2 regions of the Halomonas sp. 141 genome follow, and region 2 is predicted to be linked to the other one. Evidence: predicted binding sites of a transcription regulator. Region 2 holds the regulator's gene; the other holds the start of a gene.
The links. Region 2 encodes LexA, which represses DNA repair genes until DNA is damaged. Its sites were predicted from a motif close to TACTGTNTANNTANACAGTA; they were not measured.
Positions count from the first base shown of each region.

Region 1 (7,366 bases), on a different contig from region 2:
ACGATCATCTAGATTATCTACATGATAACTTTGCTGCGGCAAAGGTTGCTTAAATACCTCGGTTGAGTATCTTTTCCCTTTTAGCAACTCTCTACCTGCAGATTTACAAATGGCTGAATAGTGCAAATAAGTTTTTTCATCTATGGGCGGAGAAATTTTACTCGGTGGTGGCGCATACCAACCGTACACCCCCTGACAATCATCTGAGACGGCATCTAATTCGCGAGGAGTGGTAAAATATATGTATCTGCTGACTGTATCAGACGTGATTTTTGGAGATATATTCATAGCGTACTCTGACACATTTTTAGACAAGCATAAAAAAAGCCTGCCGAATAATCAAACGGCAGGCTTTCAAAAAATAGACTAATTTACGGCTTCATCTCTTCGAAGAACTTCTTCACGCTGTCGAAGAAGCCGGTCTTCTTCGGTGAGTGGCTGTGGCTGTTGCTGCCATCGAAGCTCTCTTGCAGCTGGCGAAGCAGGTCTTTCTGCTCGTCGTTGAGGTTGACGGGCGTTTCCAGCACTACCTTGCACAGCAGGTCGCCGGGGGCGCCGCCACGAACGGGCTTCACGCCTTTGCCGCGCAGGCGGAAGAGCTTGCCGGTTTGGGTTTCCGGCGGGATCTTCAGCTTCACGCGCCCATCCAGCGTCGGCACTTCCAGCTCGCCTCCCAGCGCGGCGTCCACGAAATTGATCGGCACGTCGCACTGCAGGTGTTTGCCGTCGCGGCGGAAGATATGGTGAGGCTTGATGGACACCTGTACGTACAGGTCGCCCGCTGGGCCGCCATTCACGCCGCTTTCGCCTTCGCCATTGAGGCGAATGCGATCACCGGTATCGACACCCGGCGGAATTTTCACCGAGAGAGTGCGGGTTTCGCGTACACGCCCTTCGCCATTACATTTGTGGCACGGCACTTTGATGTGCTGGCCGCTGCCATGACACGTGGGGCAGGTCTGCTGAACCGCAAAGAAGCCCTGCTGCATGCGTACCTGGCCATGGCCGTGGCACGTGGGGCAGCTTTCCTTGGAGGAACCTGGCTCGGCACCGTCACCGTCACAGCGGTCACATTCGATATGGCGCGGAACGCGAATATCCACCGTGGTACCGGCCACGGCGCTTTCGAGGTCCAGCTCCAGGTTGTAGCGCAGGTCGGACCCTCGCGCAGGCGCATTGGGGCCCCGCCGACGGCCACCGCCACCCCCGAAGATGTCGCCGAACACATCGCCAAAAATGTCGCCAAAATCACCGGCTCCGCCGCCGAAGCCGCCGCCACCAAAGCCACCGCCCTGGCCATCCACACCGGCATGACCAAACTGGTCATAGGCGGCGCGCTTTTCGCCGTCGCTCAAGACTTCGTAGGCTTCAGACACCTCGCGGAATTTTTCCGCTGCGGTGTTATCGTCCGGGTTTCGATCAGGGTGGAATTTTTGCGCCAGACGGCGATAGGCCTTTTTGATCTCTTTCTGATCGGCCCCTTTTTCGACACCCAGGACTTCGTAATAATCGCGCTTGGACATGGGTCCTACGCCTCCTGGTTAGCTACGCACTATTGGCGTCTCGGCCGCGGAAACAGCAACGCGGGAGTTGCCTCCCGCGTCACCGCTTTCCTTGGCAGAAAGAGGTGGGTTACTGCTTCTTCTGCTCGTCGTTGACTTCTTCGTACTCGGCGTCAACCACGTCGTCGTCCTGCTTGGCGTTGGTGCTTTCCGCGCCTTCTGCGCCTGCCTGCTGGGCAGCGTCTGCCTGCTCGGCGTACATCTTCTGCGCCAGTTGGCCAGAGGCTTCGGTCAGCGCATCCAGTTTCTTCTGGATGTTGTCCTGGTCATCGGTCTTGACCGCTTCTTCCAGTTCGGCGATGGCCGTCTCGATGGCTTGTTTCTCGTCATCGGTGGCCTTATCTCCCGCTTCCTGCACGGTCTTGCGGGTGGCGTGAATCATGCCGTCCGCCTGGTTGCGCAGTTGCACCAGCGCTTCGAACTTCTTGTCTTCGTCGGCGTGGGCTTCGGCGTCGCGAACCATCTGCTCGATCTCTTCGTCCGTCAGGCCGCTGGACGCCTTGATCACGATGGACTGCTCTTTGCCCGTCGCCTTGTCCTTGGCCGATACGTTCAGGATACCGTTGGCATCCAGATCGAAGGCCACTTCGATTTGCGGTACGCCACGCGGTGCCGGCGGAATGTCGGAGAGGTCGAAACGACCCAGCGACTTGTTCTGCGACACTTGCTTGCGCTCGCCCTGCACGACGTGAATGGTCACCGCCGTCTGGTTGTCATCCGCCGTCGAGAAGGTTTGAGTCTTCTTGGTGGGGATGGTGGTGTTCTTGTCGATCAGCGGCGTCATGACGCCACCCATGGTTTCGATACCCAGGGTCAACGGCGTGACGTCCAGCAGCAGTACGTCTTTGACGTCGCCGCCCAGTACGCCACCCTGAATCGCGGCGCCTACGGCGACGGCTTCATCGGGGTTGACGTCTTTACGGGCTTCTTTACCGAAGAAGTCTGCCGCTTTCTTCTGAACCATCGGCATGCGGGTCTGGCCACCGACCAGAATCACTTCGTCGATTTCAGACGCGGACAGGCCAGCATCTTTCAGCGCCGTTTTGCACGGCTCGAGAGAGCGCTGCACCAGGTCTTCTACCAGAGACTCCAGCTTGGCACGAGTCACCTTGACGTTCAGGTGTTTCGGGCCTGTGTTGTCTGCCGTGATGTACGGCAGGTTGACGTCGGTCTGCTGAGCGCTGGAAAGCTCGATCTTGGCTTTCTCGGCGGCTTCCTTCAGGCGCTGCATGGCCAGGTTGTCGCCCGACAGATCAATGCCGCTGTCGGTTTTAAACTGGTCGACCAGGTAGTTGATCAGCGCCAGGTCGAAATCTTCACCGCCCAGGAAGGTGTCACCGTTGGTGGCCAGTACTTCGAACTGGGTTTCACCGTCAACGTCGGCGACTTCGATGATGGAGATATCGAAGGTACCGCCGCCCAGGTCGTAGACCGCGATGGTCTTGTCACCACGCGACTTGTCCATGCCGTAGGCAAGCGCTGCGGCAGTCGGCTCGTTGATGATGCGCTTGACGTCCAGACCGGCAATACGGCCCGCATCCTTGGTGGCCTGACGCTGGCTGTCGTTGAAGTAGGCCGGTACGGTGATGACCGCTTCGGTCACCGGCTCGCCGAGGTAGTCTTCGGCGGTCTTCTTCATCTTCTTCAGCACTTCGGCGCTGACCTGCGGGGGAGCCATCTTCTTGCCTTTGACTTCTACCCACGCGTCACCGTTGTCGGCTTCGGCAATCTTGTACGGCACCATCTTGATGTCTTTTTGAACGACGTCGTCCTTGAAACGACGACCGATCAGACGCTTGATGGCGTAAAGGGTGTTTTCCGGGTTGGTCACGGCCTGACGCTTGGCCGCCTGACCTACCAGGGTTTCGCCGTCATCGGTGTAGGCAATGATGGAAGGCGTGGTACGACCGCCTTCGGCGTTTTCAATGACTTTAGCGCTGTCACCATCGAGCACGGCAACACAAGAGTTTGTGGTGCCCAGGTCGATACCAATAATGCGTCCCATAGCAAAAACCTCGAATTCGGTTGAAACAAAAAACTAGTGGTTTACGCCGTCAAAACTGTTTAAGGCGTTTGCGAGCATTCTCGCGGGTTGCCCTTTATTTGGGGGCCGGCTGGCGCATTTCAAGGGCTTTTTTTCTGCAATGCGTCATCGGATTAACCGGCTTTCTGGCTGACCACCACCATCGCGGGACGCACCAGACGGCCATTCAGGGAGTAGCCCTTCTGCATGACGTCCATTACCGTGTTGGGCTCCAGCTCGGGATTGGGCACCATGGCCATGGCTTCATGCATTTGCGGGTCGAAGGGCTCGCCCTGGGGCTCGATGCTTTCGACGCCAAACTTGGCCAGCACGTCCAGCTGCATTTTCAGGGTCATGGAGACGCCTTCACGATGCACGTCGGAAGCGTCTTGCTGCATGCTTTCCAGGGCTTTCTCCAGGCTGTCCACCACGGGCAGCAGCTCCTTGACGAACTTCTCCAGCGCAAACTTGCGCGCCTTTTCGGCCTCTTGCTCGGCGCGACGGCGCACGTTCTGTGCTTCAGCGGCGGCGCGCAGGGCCTGGTCCTTGGCCTGGGCCAGGCTCTGCTCCAGCTCTTCTACCCGGGCGGCCAGCACGTCGGCTTCAGGGTTACCTATGTTTGCGTCCGCCACCGGCTCGTCGTCGATCAGCCCTTCCAGCTCACCTTCTACCAGGCGCTCTTCTGCCGTTGGCTCCGTGACTTCGGCTTCCTGCTCCTGACGCGCCAGCTCTTCATCCAACGGGGTTTGCGGTTCTTTAGCCATGCCTTGCTCCTGAAATACGTAGCGGTGCCGTTGGCGGCCACCTGAGTTGATTCGCGGAATTTAGACCACCGATAAAAGCTATATGGGGGCCATCAAAGCCATCTCAAGAGGGGCATTGAAGTGAGTTATCGACTACTGTATAAAACAACAATTATTGGATAAGTATCCAGCACTCGGGATGCACCGCCTCAGGAGGCCTCATGCTGACACAGCTAGCGATCCAGGATTACGCGATTGTTGACCGCCTTGAACTCGACCTCAGTCGTGGCATGACCGCCATCACGGGGGAAACCGGGGCGGGTAAATCCATACTGCTGGGCGCGCTGGGGCTCTGTCTGGGCGAGCGCGCCGACGCAGGCAGCGTGCGCCACGGCTGCGAGCGCACCGACCTTTCCGCCCGCTTCGACATTCAACACCTGCCCGCCGCCATCGAGTGGCTGCAGGCCCGGGAACTGCCTACCGACGAGTGCCTGTTACGCCGCGTCGTTACCGCCAGCGGGCGCTCCAAAGCATGGATCAACGGCCACCCGGCCACCATTGCCGACCTGAAATCGCTGGGTGAACAGCTGATTCAAATTCATGGCCAGCACGCCCACCAGGCGCTCATGCGCGAAGAAACCCACCTGGCGCTACTGGATGACTACGCCGGGCTTGGTGAGCGCAGCCAAAAGTTGGCCGAGACTTACCGTGAATGGCGCAATGCCCGTCGTCGGTTGAAAAAGCTCGGTGAAGAGGGCAGCGAGGTAGAGGCCAAGCGCCAGCTACTGCGCTATCAGGTGGAAGAGCTCGACCAGCTGGGCCTCGCCGAAGGCGAACTGCAAACCCTGGAAGAAGAGCAGCACACGCTGGCCCACGCGGAAGAGACCCTGCGAGAAACCCAGTTTGCCGCCGACTGCTGTGAAAGCGATGAGGGCGGTGCGCTGTCGTTGCTGAACCAGGCCTACGCGCACTTGAGCGCCCTGCCCGGCAGCGACAAGGGTACGCTGGCCAACACCCTGGCCATGCTCAGCGATGCACGCATTCAGGTAGAAGAAGCCGCCAGCGAGCTGCAGCGCCTGGCCAGCACCACCGAACTGGACCCCGAGCGCCTGGCCTGGGTCGAGGAGCGCATGGGCGACGTGCACCGCATTGCGCGCAAGCACCATGTCGCCCCGGAGGAAATCTGCGCTCTGCATGCCCAGCTACGCCAGGAAGTGGCGCAACTGGAAGCCAGCGATGATGATCTGGAGGCCCTGAGCAGCCAGGTGGCCGACTACCGTGAGCGCTACCGCAACGATGCCAAGCTGCTCAGTGACGCTCGCCAAAAGGCGGCGGTGCGGCTGGGCAAGGAAGTCCAGCAGCAGCTGGCTTTTCTGGCCATGGGCAAAGCGCGCTTCGATGTCGACGTTACCCCTCGCGACACGCCCACCCCAGCAGGGCTGGATCACGTCCAGTTCCTGATCAGCGCCAACCCTGGCCAGCCTGCGCGCCCACTGGCGAAAGTGGCATCCGGCGGTGAACTGTCGCGTATCAGTTTGGCCATTCAGGTCGTGGCGGCCTCGCACTCCACCATTCCCAGCCTGGTCTTCGATGAAGTGGACGTGGGTATTTCCGGTGCGACGGCCGAAATCGTCGGCCAGCTGCTGCGCAAGCTGGGCGAAAACGGCCAGGTGATGACCGTGACCCACCTGCCGCAGGTGGCCGCCCAGGCGCATCAGCATCTGCACATCGAAAAACGCGCCAAACGCGATACCACCTTGACCCACATGGCACTGCTGGACGAGCGAGGCCGCATCAGCGAACTGGCCCGCATGCTGGGCGGGGTTACGCTTTCCGACCAGACCCTGGCCCATGCACGTGAGATGCTGCACGCCAGCCAGCGCCCTCCTCACTAAGCACAACCAAACTCAACCAAACTCAACCAAACTCATACCGAGCACTGCCTACAAAAACGCCCCTGAGGCGCCAGATGAACTGCTCTGGCACCCCAAGGGCGTTTTCATGTGGCAGCGGACTACTTGCGGTTCGTGGGGCCGCTGTCCTGGCGCGTGACGTCCGACCCACGGGGGCGTACGTACAGCACCAGAGCGTGGTCCACTAGCTCGTAGCCGTGCTCTTCGGCGATCTCTTGCTGGCGACGCTCGATGATGTCATCGACAAACTCGATAATTTCACCGCTTTCCAGACACACCATGTGGTCATGGTGGTCTTCTTGGGTCATCTCGAAGACCGCATGGCCACCGTCGAAATTGTGACGAATCACAAGGCCTGCCGACTCGAACTGAGTCAGCACGCGGTAGACGGTCGCCAGACCAACATCCTCGCCCGCATCAATCAGTGTTTTATACACTTCTTCTGCGCTAAGGTGGTGTTGGCCCGAAGCATTTTCGAGAATCTGCAGGATCTTGACGCGCGGCAGGGTCACTTTCAGCCCGGCTTTGCGTAGTTCATGGTTCTGATCGGCCATGGTTGCTCTTCGCAGTAACAGGTTAGGTCGGGTATCATCGACCGAAACCACGATAGTGAAGAACAGGCTCAAATGCAAAAATTGACTCGTATCATTACTCTTTCCGTTGCCCTGACCGTCGTTAGCGGCTGCAGTTACGTCGGCGTGTACAAGCGCGACATCCCCCAGGGCAACCTGGTCACCCAGGAGATGGTCAGCCAGCTCCAGCCGGGCATGACCCAGGAACAGGTCACCTATGTGATGGGCAGGCCGCTGCTGGAAGCCCCCTTCGATGCCCGCCAGTGGGACTACGTATACCGCCTCGATAAAGCGTACGGGGGCGTGGAACAGCGTCGCGTCACGCTCACCTTCGATAACGCTGGCCGACTGGTGAACGTCGAGCAGCAAGGCGACCTGTCTGGCGACCTGCCGGTCAGCTCTGACCGTGGCGTGGGGCCTGCCGTCGAAGGCACTGACCCAATGGACAGCATGCAGCCAACCCAGCAGGCCCCCACGCCTGAGACCGCCCCCGAGCCCCAGCCAGTACCGATTGCTCAGTAACGGCTACTGGCCGCTGGCCTGACGTTTGGCC
Region 1 is NZ_PINZ01000036.1:802-8,167, forward strand. It holds gene CWI66_RS18060 (hypothetical protein) at 1-288, opposite strand, end outside; gene dnaJ (molecular chaperone DnaJ) at 372-1,523, opposite strand; gene dnaK (molecular chaperone DnaK) at 1,633-3,567, opposite strand; gene grpE (nucleotide exchange factor GrpE) at 3,720-4,349, opposite strand; gene recN (DNA repair protein RecN) at 4,550-6,223, shown strand; gene fur (ferric iron uptake transcriptional regulator) at 6,343-6,795, opposite strand; gene CWI66_RS13520 (outer membrane protein assembly factor BamE) at 6,868-7,335, shown strand; gene CWI66_RS13525 (RnfH family protein) at 7,339-7,366, opposite strand, start outside.
Region 1: recN (DNA repair protein RecN) is a predicted target of LexA. The motif match lies at 4,483-4,502, and genes of this name have one in related genera.

Region 2 (12,148 bases):
AGAAACTCGCGGTATGCATGGGCCGTAGTGGCGAAACCGCCGGGCACCGTGACACCCACACCGGCCAGATTGGAGATCATTTCGCCAAGCGAGGCGTTCTTACCACCCACGCGTTCGACGTCCGCCATACCCAGCTGATCGAACCACAGAATGTACTCTTCCACGCAACCCCCTCACTCAGACATTGATGCAACCGTTGGGACGACACCCATTCACGCTGCCACCCTAGCATCGCGGCCCCCTATTCGCCATTGGTCTAACAGCGCAGGGAGTGGAGGATTTTTACAACAACGGCCGGAAACACGGCGTTTATGTAGTCAGGCAGGATGCCGACCTGTTTGCGCAAGCCCAATCGCAAGTACTCTGCACACGCAAACCCTCCACACGAAAACCCTGCACATGAAAACGTTGTACTGCCATGGCGCACGGCACACAATGAGCGCTCGTAAATCAGTTGGATGGGGATGGCGGACAGACTATGAAACGAACAGCCTTTTTTATTTCCGATGGCACGGGGATCACGGCAGAAAGCCTGGGGCGCAGCCTGTTGGCGCAGTTCAGCGACGTGGACATCAACATGATCACCAAGCCCTACATCGACACGTTGGAAAAGGCTCAGGCCGTCGCCGAGATCATCGAGTCCACCGCGATGCGCGACGGTGTTCGCCCCATCATCATCGACACCATCGTCGACCAGCAGATCCGCAACGTCATCCGCCAGGCCTCCGGCTTCAAGGTCGATATCTTCTCGACGTTTCTGGAACCGCTGGAACAGGAGCTGGGCACGCACTCTTCCTACAGCGTCGGGCGCACTCACTCCATAGGCAGCGACGATGTGTACATGGATCGTATCCACTCGGTGCATTTCGCACTGGATAACGATGACGGTGCCCGCACCCATCAATACGACAAGGCCGACATCATTCTGGTAGGGGTATCCCGCTGCGGTAAAACGCCGACGTCCTTGTACCTGGCACTTCAATTCGGCATTCGCGCGGCCAACTATCCGCTGACCGAGGACGACCTGGATGAAGATGGTCACTTGAAGCTGCCGAAAGCGCTGGCACCGCACCGGCACAAGCTGTTCGGCCTGACCATCGATGCCCGCCGACTAGCGGCCATTCGCAACGAGCGTCGCCCCAACAGCCGCTACAGCTCCATGGACCAGTGTCTGCAGGAAGTCGAGCAGGCCGAATCGCTCTACCGCAGCATGAACATTCCTTTCATCGACACCACGCGCTTCTCCGTGGAAGAGATCTCCACCCGCATGATTGCCGAAACCGGCCTGGCAAGACGCTTCTCGCCTCGCTAGGCCAATGCCTTACATGCCCTTGGGTGCAAAAATCCCCGGGGCATTTCGCCAGTAGCCCTTGTAGTCCATACCGAAACCGAAGACGTAGCGGTCGGCGACTTCCAGGCTGCAGTAGTCGGCCTTGAGACCGGGCACTGCCTTGCGGTCGTGCTGCTTGTCCACCAGCACGGCGGTGGTCACGCTGGCGGCCTGGGCCTCCTTGCAGTACGCCAGGATGGCCGCCAGGGTGGCGCCTTCATCGAGAATATCGTCGACGATCACCACATGCCGACCCGCCATGGGGATTTCCGGCGAGACCCGCCAGAACAGCTCGCCGCCGCGCAGCTCATTGCGGTAGCGAGTCGCGTGCAGGTAGTCCACTTCCAGGGGAAAGCCCAGCCGCGTCAGCAGATGACCGGTGGTGATCAAACCACCGTTCATGACGCAGTAGAAGACCGGCAACTTATCGCCCAGGTCGCGGGTGATCTCTTCTGCCATGCGGTCAAGGGCACGCTCGACCTGCTCCTGTGAAATCAAACAGTCGGCGTTGTCCATCAACTCGCGCATGGAGTCCAGCGACTCCAGCGCCTCTTTATCCAATTTGGACATCGAGCCTCTCCAAAACAGTCTATGGGTCAATTAGCTGGCGTCAGCCACCAGCGCTTCCAGCCTGGCGTGGGTCTTGCGCCAACGGCCCAGCGCGGCCAGTGCTTCCAGCTGCGGCCGCGCCCGGCCATAACGCAGCTTGGCGGGTCGCTTGTTGAATACGTCATGACAGGCCTGCACCACTTCCAGCGCCGCCTCACGGTCGTTGCAGATCAGCAGCATGTCGCAGCCCGCCGTCAGGGCAGCCTTGGCGCGCTCGGCGGGGCCACCCGCCTCGTGGGCGCCGGCCATACTCAGGTCATCCGAGAAGATGCAGCCTTTGAAGCCCAGCGATTCACGCAGCATGCCTAGCCAGCTGGGGGAAAAGCCCGCTGGGCGGGAATCGAAGGCAGAGTAGACGATATGGGCGGGCATGACGCCGTTGAGCAGCGTGGCAAGCTGACTGAAGGGCACCAGGTCGCGCTCCTTGATGGCCGAGAGCGGACGTTCATCCACCGGCAGTGCGGTGTGCGAATCAGCCCCCACGCCGCCATGACCGGGAAAATGCTTACCCACGGCCGCCATTCCTGCTTCGTGCAACCCGTGCACGAAGGCCTGCCCCAGCAAGGCAACGTGCTGTGGGTCTCGGCTGAAGCTGCGGTCGCCAATCACACTGGAAATACCGCTATCCACATCCAGTACTGGAGCAAAGCTGATGTCCAGGCCGCAGGCGGCCATCTCCATGCCCAGCAGCCAGCCGGCATCCTTGGCCAGCGTCAGCCCCACTGCCTGATCCTCGTCGAAGACATCGCCAATGCGTGCCATCGGCGGCATGCGCGTCACGCCTTGCCGGATACGCTGAACCCGCCCACCTTCCTGATCGATGGCCAACAGCAGGTCACCTCGCACCCCGCGGATGCTGTCGCACAGTTCGCGCACTTGGGTGGCGCTTTCCACATTACGGGCAAACAGAATGACACCGCCGACCGCAGGATTCTTCAGCAGGCGCTTGTCTTCCTTGCTCAGAGTCTGGCCTTCCAGGTCGAGCATGACCGGGCCTAAGGGTTGAGTCATCGTACTGGATCCAGGAAAAAGGGCGTCATTCTAGACCACCCGTGTGAGCTTTCAAAATGAGCAACACCATGTCACTTCAATGCAGCCATACCGGCGTGCCAGGCGGCGCCTGCTGAAACAGCCAGAGCAGGTCGGCATTGCGCAGTCGCACGCAGCCATGGGAAACGGCAACGCCCATGGGCTGGTCAGGGGGAGTACCATGCAGGTAGATGTAGCGACGCTGGGAATCGACACGGCCACCGCGATTGATACCGCGCTCCAGGCCACACAGCCACAGTATGCGGGTCAAGATCCAGTCGCGCTCGGGGAAGTCGGCTGCCAAACCGGCAGAGTAGATTTCTCCGGTCCAGCGACGACCACGAAAGACCGCATCCTCAGGCAGCCCATCGCCAATGGCTGCCCGCACGTAGTGCCAGCCCAGTGGCGTACGGCCACTGCCTTCTTCTTGCCCCACACCGGCCTTGCCCGTGGAAACGGCGCATTCGTGCTTTAGCTCACTCCCCTGCCACCAGCGCAGGCGTTGGGCCTGGGTGTCGATTTCCATCCAGCCACCTTCAACGGGCGGCAGGTCAGCCAATCTGGGCGTTTGCATGAAGCTTCTCATCCACGGTTGCTGCAGGCAACGGCATTGGCGCGCTCATGGCGGCCACCACGACGGGACGCAGACGCCGGATCAAGTCGCGCACCGTTACCTGCTCCTGATAATCCTTGGCAGCAATATCACGCAGCGCATCCAGCCCCGACAGCGTAAAGATCACCGTGCCCAGCATGAAGTGTAGCCGCCAGAAGCGCTCTGCATCCGGCAGCTCGGGGGTCGCCCGGCGCACCAGCTCGGTGAAGCGCGTAAAAACATCGCCATACTGCTGCTGGATGTAGCGCCGCAAGTGCCCTTGCGCCTGGCTGTAGGCCAGCCCCAGCAGCCGCATGAACACTTTCAGGCTGTGGCGCTCGGCAGGCACGGTCAGTACCGTGGTGGCCATGGTTTCCAGCAGCACTTCCAGCGGAATGGGCTGGCCTTCATAGCGCGCTTCCAGCTCATCCAGGGCGGTGTGGAAGCGCTCGGAGAACGGGTCCAGGTAGCGGGCAAACACCGCCTGTATCAGCGCTTTCTTCGACCCGAAGTGATAATTAACGGCGGCAAGGTTGACCCGCGCCTTGCTGGTGATATTGCGCAGTGACGTCTCGGCAAAACCCCGCTCTGCAAAGAGCACTTCTGCCGTATCCAAAATACGTGTGACCGTATCCGACTGGGCCATAGCGCCCTCCCAAAACAGGTGTTTAAAACATGGCGGTTGCGTTGGCGAATAGTATGCCATTCTCCCTGATGGCTCAAACGATAATCCCCTGTGTACCGCAGGTTGCGCTACCTGAGACGTATTGCAACTCATCATGTACTGGACAGAGCAACATACTGTATACTTAAACACATATTGATTTTACGGACATGTAGCGACTGTCTTTTCACTGTTAGGAGTCTGATATGTCACGCCCACTCACTGCACGCCAGCAGCATGTATATGATTTTATCGTGAAGACCATGGGCGAGCTTGGCTACCCCCCTACCCGCGCCGAAATCGCCAAGGCGTTGGGCTTTCGCTCACCCAACGCCGCCGAAGAGCATCTGCGCGCCCTGGAGCGCAAAGGCGCCATCCGCATCATCCGCAATACGTCCCGGGGCATACGCCTGCCCAACCAGGAGCCGCTCGACAACACGCCCCCGGCAGCCGAGCCCACCAGCGCCGCCAACGATGCCACGCCCAATGGGCTGCCGGTGATTGGTGAAGTTGCTGCGGGCAGCCCCATTCTGGCAGCGGAGCATATCGACCGTTACTGCCCGCTGCCGGCAGAGTACTTCACCCCCAAGGCCGACTACCTGCTGCGGGTACGCGGCCTGTCGATGAAAGACGTGGGTATCCTGGAAGGCGACTTGCTGGCCGTGCATCGTACCGACCGCGTGCGTGACGGTCAGATCGTCGTCGCGCGCCTGGAAGACGAGGTCACGGTCAAGCGTTTTAAACGCCAGGGGCATCACGTCACGCTGCTCGCCGAGAACGAAGACTTCGCCCCCATCGAAATCGACCTGAGAACTCAACAGCTGGATATCGAAGGCGTCGGGGTAGGCGTCATCCGAGGCGGCAACGGCCAGGCACTGGGCTAGACCGCCACCCACCTACTGCATATCGATATAGCGATGGTCGTTGAACGTGGCGACCCAGTGCGGGTGGTAGACCAGCAAGATACTCAGCAGCATGCCGGTGATGAAGGCTTCCGAGGGCATCAGCAAGGGTAGAAAGCGGGCATACTCCTGAGCCAGATAGATCGCTTCAGGGTCGGTGCCCGCCACCAGAATCAGCCCGACGGCCGCCAGCCCACCCCCTAGCGTCGCCAGCGCAGCACCGAAAAAACCGCAGGCAAACAGAAACACCATCAGGTTGTCCGGCAAGCGGCGATCCACGATACGCCATACCACCCCCGTGATCACGGCAGGCACCAGCCCCGTCACCAGCACGTTGGCCCCCAACAGTTCCCAGGCATTGCGCCCGATCAGCACCATCGCCACGTTGAGCAGCAGGTTGCTGATCAAGGCCAGGGGCACCTTGAACACCAGCGTCATCAACACCGTAAACACCAGATGCAGAGTCAACCAATCGACCGCCTGAGCCCGCAGCTGCCACATCAGCATCACGGCCAGCGTCGCGGCCATCCAGCGATGCTGCAAACCGGTATCTTCCAGCAGCGGCTGCCAGGGGCGCTGCCACAGCACCCACCCCAGAGCACATGCCGACACCAGCCAGGTAGCCAGCAGTGCCCAAGTGGCCAGCACGCTTTGTGCAAAGGACATGGCGCCCCTCCCCGGTGGGCGAGTTAGCTGAACACGACGGTCTTGTTACCGTGAATCAATACGCGGTCTTCCAGATGCCAGCGCAGGCCGCGGGCCAGCACGGCTTTTTCCACGTCACGGCCAAAGCGCACCAAATCGGTGGGTGTATGGCAGTGGCTGACCCGGTGAATATCCTGCTCGATGATGGGGCCAGCATCCAGCTCTTCGGTCACGTAGTGGCAAGTGGCACCGATCAGCTTGACACCCCGCTCATAGGCCTGGTGATAGGGCTTTGCCCCCGCAAAGGAAGGCAGGAAACTGTGATGAATATTGATGACGCGTCCGGCATAACGCTCGCACAGTGAAGGCGGCAGAATCTGCATGTACCGCGCCAGCACGACACAGTCAGCCCGGGCAGCATCGATCTGTGCCTGCACCTGCTCGAAAGCCGCCTGCTTGTTGGCCGGGTCCACCGGTACATGATGATAGGGAATGCCATACCACTCGGTGAGCGAGCGCATGTCGTCATGATTGGAGATGACGCCCACGATATCGCAATCCAGCTCGCCAGCCTGCCAGCGATACAGCAGGTCCACCAGGCAGTGGGATTCCCGGGAAACCATCAACACCACGCGGCGGCGCTTCTGGGTGTCTACCAGCGACCACTGCATGTCGAATTCGTCGGCGACGGGCTCGAATGCGGTGCGCAGCGCCTCGGCCGACATGCCCAGTGAATCGGCGAGAATTTCATAACGCATGAAAAAGCGCCCTGTTTCCAGATCGGAGTGCTGGCTGGCCTCGGTGATCGAGCCGCCCTGTTGGGCAATGAAGCTGGAAACACGCGCCACAATACCCACCTGATCCGGGCACGACACAACTAAACGGTAATAATGAGACATCAATGAACACTCTTGCGTATGTAACGGCACGTTCGCTGGGTAGGCGCCTGCTCGCGGGCAAGCCTCACCAGGCGCATTAGTGTAACGCAAGCGCCACGGCTAAGCACCGTGGTGCAGTGCCACGATGATTGTTACGTGCCCCTCCCTTCCCGTATAGTTAAGGGACTATATTTCCAGGCTTTTCATGACTGATGCATCCACCACGCGTTCAACTTCGTCCCCGTCGCCGCCCGCCCCTGCACCTGCTTCCGCTAGGTGGATGCGGTGAAATTGGAATGAATCTTACGCTGTATGGATACGACGATAAGTGGATCGCCGTCGATTGCGGCATGATGATCCGTCAGGATCTGCCCAACTCGCCGCTGCAGGTACCCAACACCGACACCCTACAAACCCTCGGTATCACGCCTGCCGCACTGTTCATCACCCATGGTCATGAAGACCACATCGGCGCCGTGGCCTGGCTATGGCCGCGTTGGGGCTGCCCTATTTTTGCCACCCCGTTGGCCGCAGGCCTGCTGCGACATAAATTTGCCGAACACCAGCTGAGCAGCGCTGCCATCGAAATCATCGAACCCGGCGATGCGGTGGAGCGCGGTCCCTTCACCCTGCGCTACCTGAGTGTCACTCACTCCATTCCTGAAAGCTGCGCCATCATGATGCAGGCGGGCGACTATCGAGTACTGCATACGGGAGACTGGAAACTGGACCCGGAGCCGCTCATCGGCGCCCCGGTGAATGCCGCTCATTTTCGTGCGCTGGCCCCTTTGGACCTGGTGGTGGGCGACTCCACCAACGCCCCCATGCCTGGCCAGTCAGCCAGCGAAGGCGACGTCGCCAAAGCACTGGCCACGACCCTCGAGCAGTGCAAGGGCCGCGTGGTGGTATCGTGCTTTGCCAGCAACCTGGCGCGGGTACTGGCCATCGGGCGCGCCGCTCATGCTTGTGGGCGGCGGGTCAGCTTGATGGGCCGCTCCATGGAGCGCATGGTGAGCGTGGCCAGAGGGCTGGGCTATCTGGACGACTTCCCGCCGCTGGTCCCGTCCCACGACCTTGGATACCTGCCTCCCGAAGAAGTGGTGATCATCGCCACCGGCAGCCAGGGCGAGCCACGCGCTGCCCTTCAACGGCTGGCGCAGCGTCGTCACCCCTTTGTCGACCTGGAGCCAGGCGATAGCGTGATTTTTTCTGCCAAGGCCATCCCGGGCAATGAGCGCCCCATCGAACAGCTTAAAAAACGTTTGTTACAGCTGGGTGTCGCGCTATTCGATGAAAACAATCACCCCGAGCTCCATGCCACGGGACACCCAGCCCGGGAGGAGCTGAAAAAGCTCTATCAATGGGTGCGCCCCAAGGCCCTGCTACCCGTGCATGGTGAAGCGCGTCATCAGCAGGCTCATCAGGCACTCGCCGAGCAGCTAGGTATCAGTGCCCCCCTTACGCCCGTCAATGGGGACCTGATCCTGCTGGACAATCAGGGCCTGCGCCTGGAAACGCGCCATCCACAGCCGCCCTGCATCGTCGATCAAAACAGCGTAAGGCCCCACCCTGGCCTCGAACATCAGTCGTCTGGTCCACGGCGCGGCAGCCTGTTTCTGGCGCTACCGGTGACCGCCACCGAGACCGGCTGGTGGCGCATCGGGCGGATGATGCTGGATACCACGGGGGCCAGCCCACTGGACGAAGAGAGCTTCAGCGACTGGCTGGACGAGCAGCTGGAAGAGATCGAAGCGGAAACGCTGGCAGACTTGCGCCACGCCCTGCAGCCGCGCCTGATGCACTGGCTGGCCAACCACTTGCAACACATGCCGGAGGTGCATCTCCAGATCATGGCCGCCGACATGCCCACCGAAGAGGAACTGGACCGACAGTAGTCCCTTTCCAGGTCAGCAGGCTGAAGAGCAGCTCACGACCAGCGCTCGGCATCCTGGTGATCGGTCTTGCGCTCCTTGACCCAATAAGTCCCTTGGCGCGCGCGCTCCTTTTTCCAGAACGGCGCCTGGGTCTTGAGATAGTCCATGATGAAGTCACAGGCCAGGAAGGCATCCCGGCGATGCGCACTGGCGACCAGCACGCGAACGATAGGGTCACCTGGCGCCAAATCTCCCACCCGATGAATGATGCGCACCGCCTGGAGCGACCAGCGTTGCCAGGCCTGCTCGGCGATCTCCATCAGGCTGCGCTCGGTCATTCCGGGGTAATGCTCCAGCGTCAAGCCCAGTACATCGGGCGACTCGTTGAAGTCGCGCACCAGCCCGGTAAAGCTGACCACCGCGCCGATATCCGTGCGACCCCGCAGCGCCTGCTCGTAGCCATGCGCCATGGAGAAGCTGTCCTCGGTGACCTCGACCACGAGCGCTTTATGCGGATGCTCAAGCAGCGCCATGGCTTAGCCTCCCGTGACCGGTGGGAAGAACGCCACTTCGTCATCGTCGGTAATGCGCGAACTGTCGCTGGCCATGACCTGGTTGATGGCACATAACGTACGCTGATCGGACAACAGCGCATAGCGCGCATCCTGAGCGCTGAGCGCCGCCTTCAGGCCCGCGACGTTGCGGCTCGGCAAACGATCCAGATCCACCGACACATCGCTTTCCCCGACCCGCTCGCGCAGCTCGGCCAGAAACTTGACCCGCACGCAGGGAGATGAGCAACGCTCCCCAAGGCTTACTTCCCCCGATGCCCCTTCGCCGGTCACGATGGGCGCGGGCATCAGGCGCTGGTAATCTCCCCGGCTACCCCCCTGCTTGCTCTCCAACTGCACGGCTTCGATACGCATCTCTTTATCGACGGCCTTGCACATGTCATACAGCGTCAGGCAGGCCACGGACACGGCCGTCAGGGCCTCCATCTCTACCCCCGTCCGGCCATTCAGGCGGCACAGCGCCGTAACGTTGACCCAACCGTTGTCGTGGTCGACCTCGAAGTCCACCGACACCTTGGAAAGCGCCAAGGCGTGGCACAGCGGTATCAGCTCATGGGTACGCTTGGCCGCTTGAATACCGGCGATGCGCGCCGTGGCCAGCACATCACCCTTGGGCAAGGCACCGTCCGTCAGCAGCTGAAGCGTCTGAGCGCTCATCACGATTCGTCCAGAGGCGACGGCCTCTCGGCGTGTCTCAGCCTTGTCGCCAACATCGACCATGTTGGCTTCGCCTTGGGCATTGAGGTGGGTTAACTGCATCGTGTCACCTTTTGCTATCAATCAGAGAGTGGCGCTGCTCGGCAGCCCAGTCGAATACCCAGCGGGCAATACCATCGATGTCGTCGAGGTTCAGCTGCATCACACCCTCACGCAACGGCACAGGCGCCCCGCCGCTCAGCGCCACGCCCACTCCATGCGGGTCATCGAGGATGTGCGCATCGCCAATGCCCTCTCGGTAGAGCACCAGCTTGGCGATGGGCCAGGCCTTGAAACCTTCGACGATGACCAGGTCTGGCGCATGCGGTGCCATGAGCGAAAGCAGATACGCCAGATCCGGCTCTTCCCCAGTCGGCATATCCATCATCAGCGCCAGACGGCGACTCGATGCCACCAGCATCGGGGCCGCTCCGGCCTTGCGTAGCTGGTAGCTATCCTTGCCGGGCTGGTCCACCTCGAACTGATGATGGGCATGCTTGATCACCGCCACCGAGAGGCCAAGCGCCCGCAGCCGGGGCAGCAGCTGTTCGAGTAGCGTGGTCTTTCCCGTCCCGCTCCAGGCGGCAACACCGAGTACCGGAAATGCACAGCGCAGTGGTTCACTCATGTCATACCTCGTCAACTGAGCGACTATTCGCCCTCTTTCTCCGCAGGCAACAGCCAGTTTAACGCAATGCCCACCAGGGCCGCCAAACTTACCCCCTGCAGGGTGAACTGACCACCCCCGAACTGCATACCGCCAATACCAAAGACCAGAATCAGCGACACCACCACCAGATTACGCGCCGCCGTCAGCGACTGCCCTGCGCGCACCAGGGTATTCATGCCCACCACGGCAATCGAGCCAAACAGCAGAGTCATGATGCCGCCCATCACCGGACCGGGAATGGTTTGCAGCAAGGCACCCAGCTTGCCGACGAATGCCAGCACGATGGCCAGCACGGCGGCAATCACCATGTATTTCGGGTTGAACGCCTTGGTCAGCGTCACCGCGCCGGTCACTTCGGAATAAGTGGTATTGGGCGGACCACCGAACAGCGCCGCCGTGGTCGTGGCCAGGCCGTCACCCAGCAGCGTGCGATGCAGGCCGGGTTTTTCCAGGTAGTTCTTGCGAGTCACCGAACCAATCGCCACCATGTCGCCGATATGCTCCACAGCGGGTGCGATCGCCACCGGAATCATGAACAGAATTGCGGCCCAGTGAAAACTGGGGGCAGTGAAATTGGGCACCGACAGCCAGGCCGCTTCCCTGACCGGGGCAAAATCGACCACCCCCATCAGCAGGGCCAGTACGTAGCCCACCGCAATACCGCCCATGATGGGCACCAGACGCAGCAAACCACGCCCGAACACAGCCAGCACCAGCGTCACCAACAGGCTGGCCATGGAGAGAAAGATCGCCGCACCGTAGCCAATGTTGTCACTGGTTTCACCGGTGGCCATGCTGACCGCCACTGGCGCCAGAGCAAGACCAATGACCATGATGACCGGCCCCACCACCACCGGTGGCAACAAGCGGTGCAACCAGGCCGTGCCTTTCAGTCGAACGGCCTGTGAAATGGCCACGTATACCAACCCGGCGGCCATCAGCCCGCCCATGGTGGCAGAGACTCCAAAGCTCGCAATCGACCCCTGAATGGGGGCAATGAAAGCAAAGGAAGAAGCCAAAAAGACCGGCACCGTCTGGCGCGTAATGCCGTGGAAAACGAGCGTGCCCACCCCAGCGGTAAACAAGGCCACGCTGGGGTCCAAGCCCGTCAGCAGCGGCACCAGCACCAAGGCACCAAATGCGACGAACAGCATTTGTCCGCCGGTCAGCAGTAGTTTAGGCCACGACTCTTGTGCACTATTCGTTGTCATTGCACCACTCCAGGAAGGTCTATCGTCGATAACGGAGGCAAAAAAATGCCCCCAACGCGGTGCGTAAGGGGCTGTATGTTACGGAGCGCTTAACGCGTCCCGAAAATCTTGTCGCCGGCATCTCCCAAGCCGGGGACGATGTAGCCATTCTCATCGAGTCGGTCATCTACCGACGCGGTGTAGATTTCTACATCAGGATAAGCATCTTGCACCCGTTTGATCCCTTCAGGGGCAGCCACCAGCACAATCACTTTCATGTGTTCACAACCGCGCTCACGCAGCATGTCCAGTGTCGCCACCATGGAACCACCGGTCGCCAGCATGGGGTCGATGACGATGGCCATGCGCTCTTCGATATCGTTGGCAAACTTGGCGAAGTATGGCACCGGCTGCAGCGTTTCCTCATCACGATAAAGGCCCACCACGCTAACCCGCGCACTGGGGATGAGGTCGGTCACGCCTTCCAGCATCCCCAG
Region 2 is NZ_PINZ01000009.1:34,337-46,484, forward strand. It holds gene ppsA (phosphoenolpyruvate synthase) at 1-164, opposite strand, end outside; gene ppsR (posphoenolpyruvate synthetase regulatory kinase/phosphorylase PpsR) at 479-1,312, shown strand; gene CWI66_RS06285 (hypoxanthine-guanine phosphoribosyltransferase) at 1,322-1,900, opposite strand; gene nagZ (beta-N-acetylhexosaminidase) at 1,931-2,950, opposite strand; gene CWI66_RS06295 (L,D-transpeptidase) at 3,027-3,542, opposite strand; gene CWI66_RS06300 (TetR/AcrR family transcriptional regulator) at 3,520-4,206, opposite strand; gene lexA (transcriptional repressor LexA) at 4,431-5,108, shown strand; gene CWI66_RS06310 (energy-coupling factor ABC transporter permease) at 5,121-5,792, opposite strand; gene purU (formyltetrahydrofolate deformylase) at 5,816-6,670, opposite strand; gene CWI66_RS06320 (ribonuclease J) at 6,946-8,544, shown strand; gene moaE (molybdopterin synthase catalytic subunit MoaE) at 8,577-9,056, opposite strand; gene moaC (cyclic pyranopterin monophosphate synthase MoaC) at 9,060-9,854, opposite strand; gene mobB (molybdopterin-guanine dinucleotide biosynthesis protein B) at 9,859-10,419, opposite strand; gene CWI66_RS06340 (uracil-xanthine permease family protein) at 10,443-11,672, opposite strand; gene upp (uracil phosphoribosyltransferase) at 11,762-12,148, opposite strand, start outside.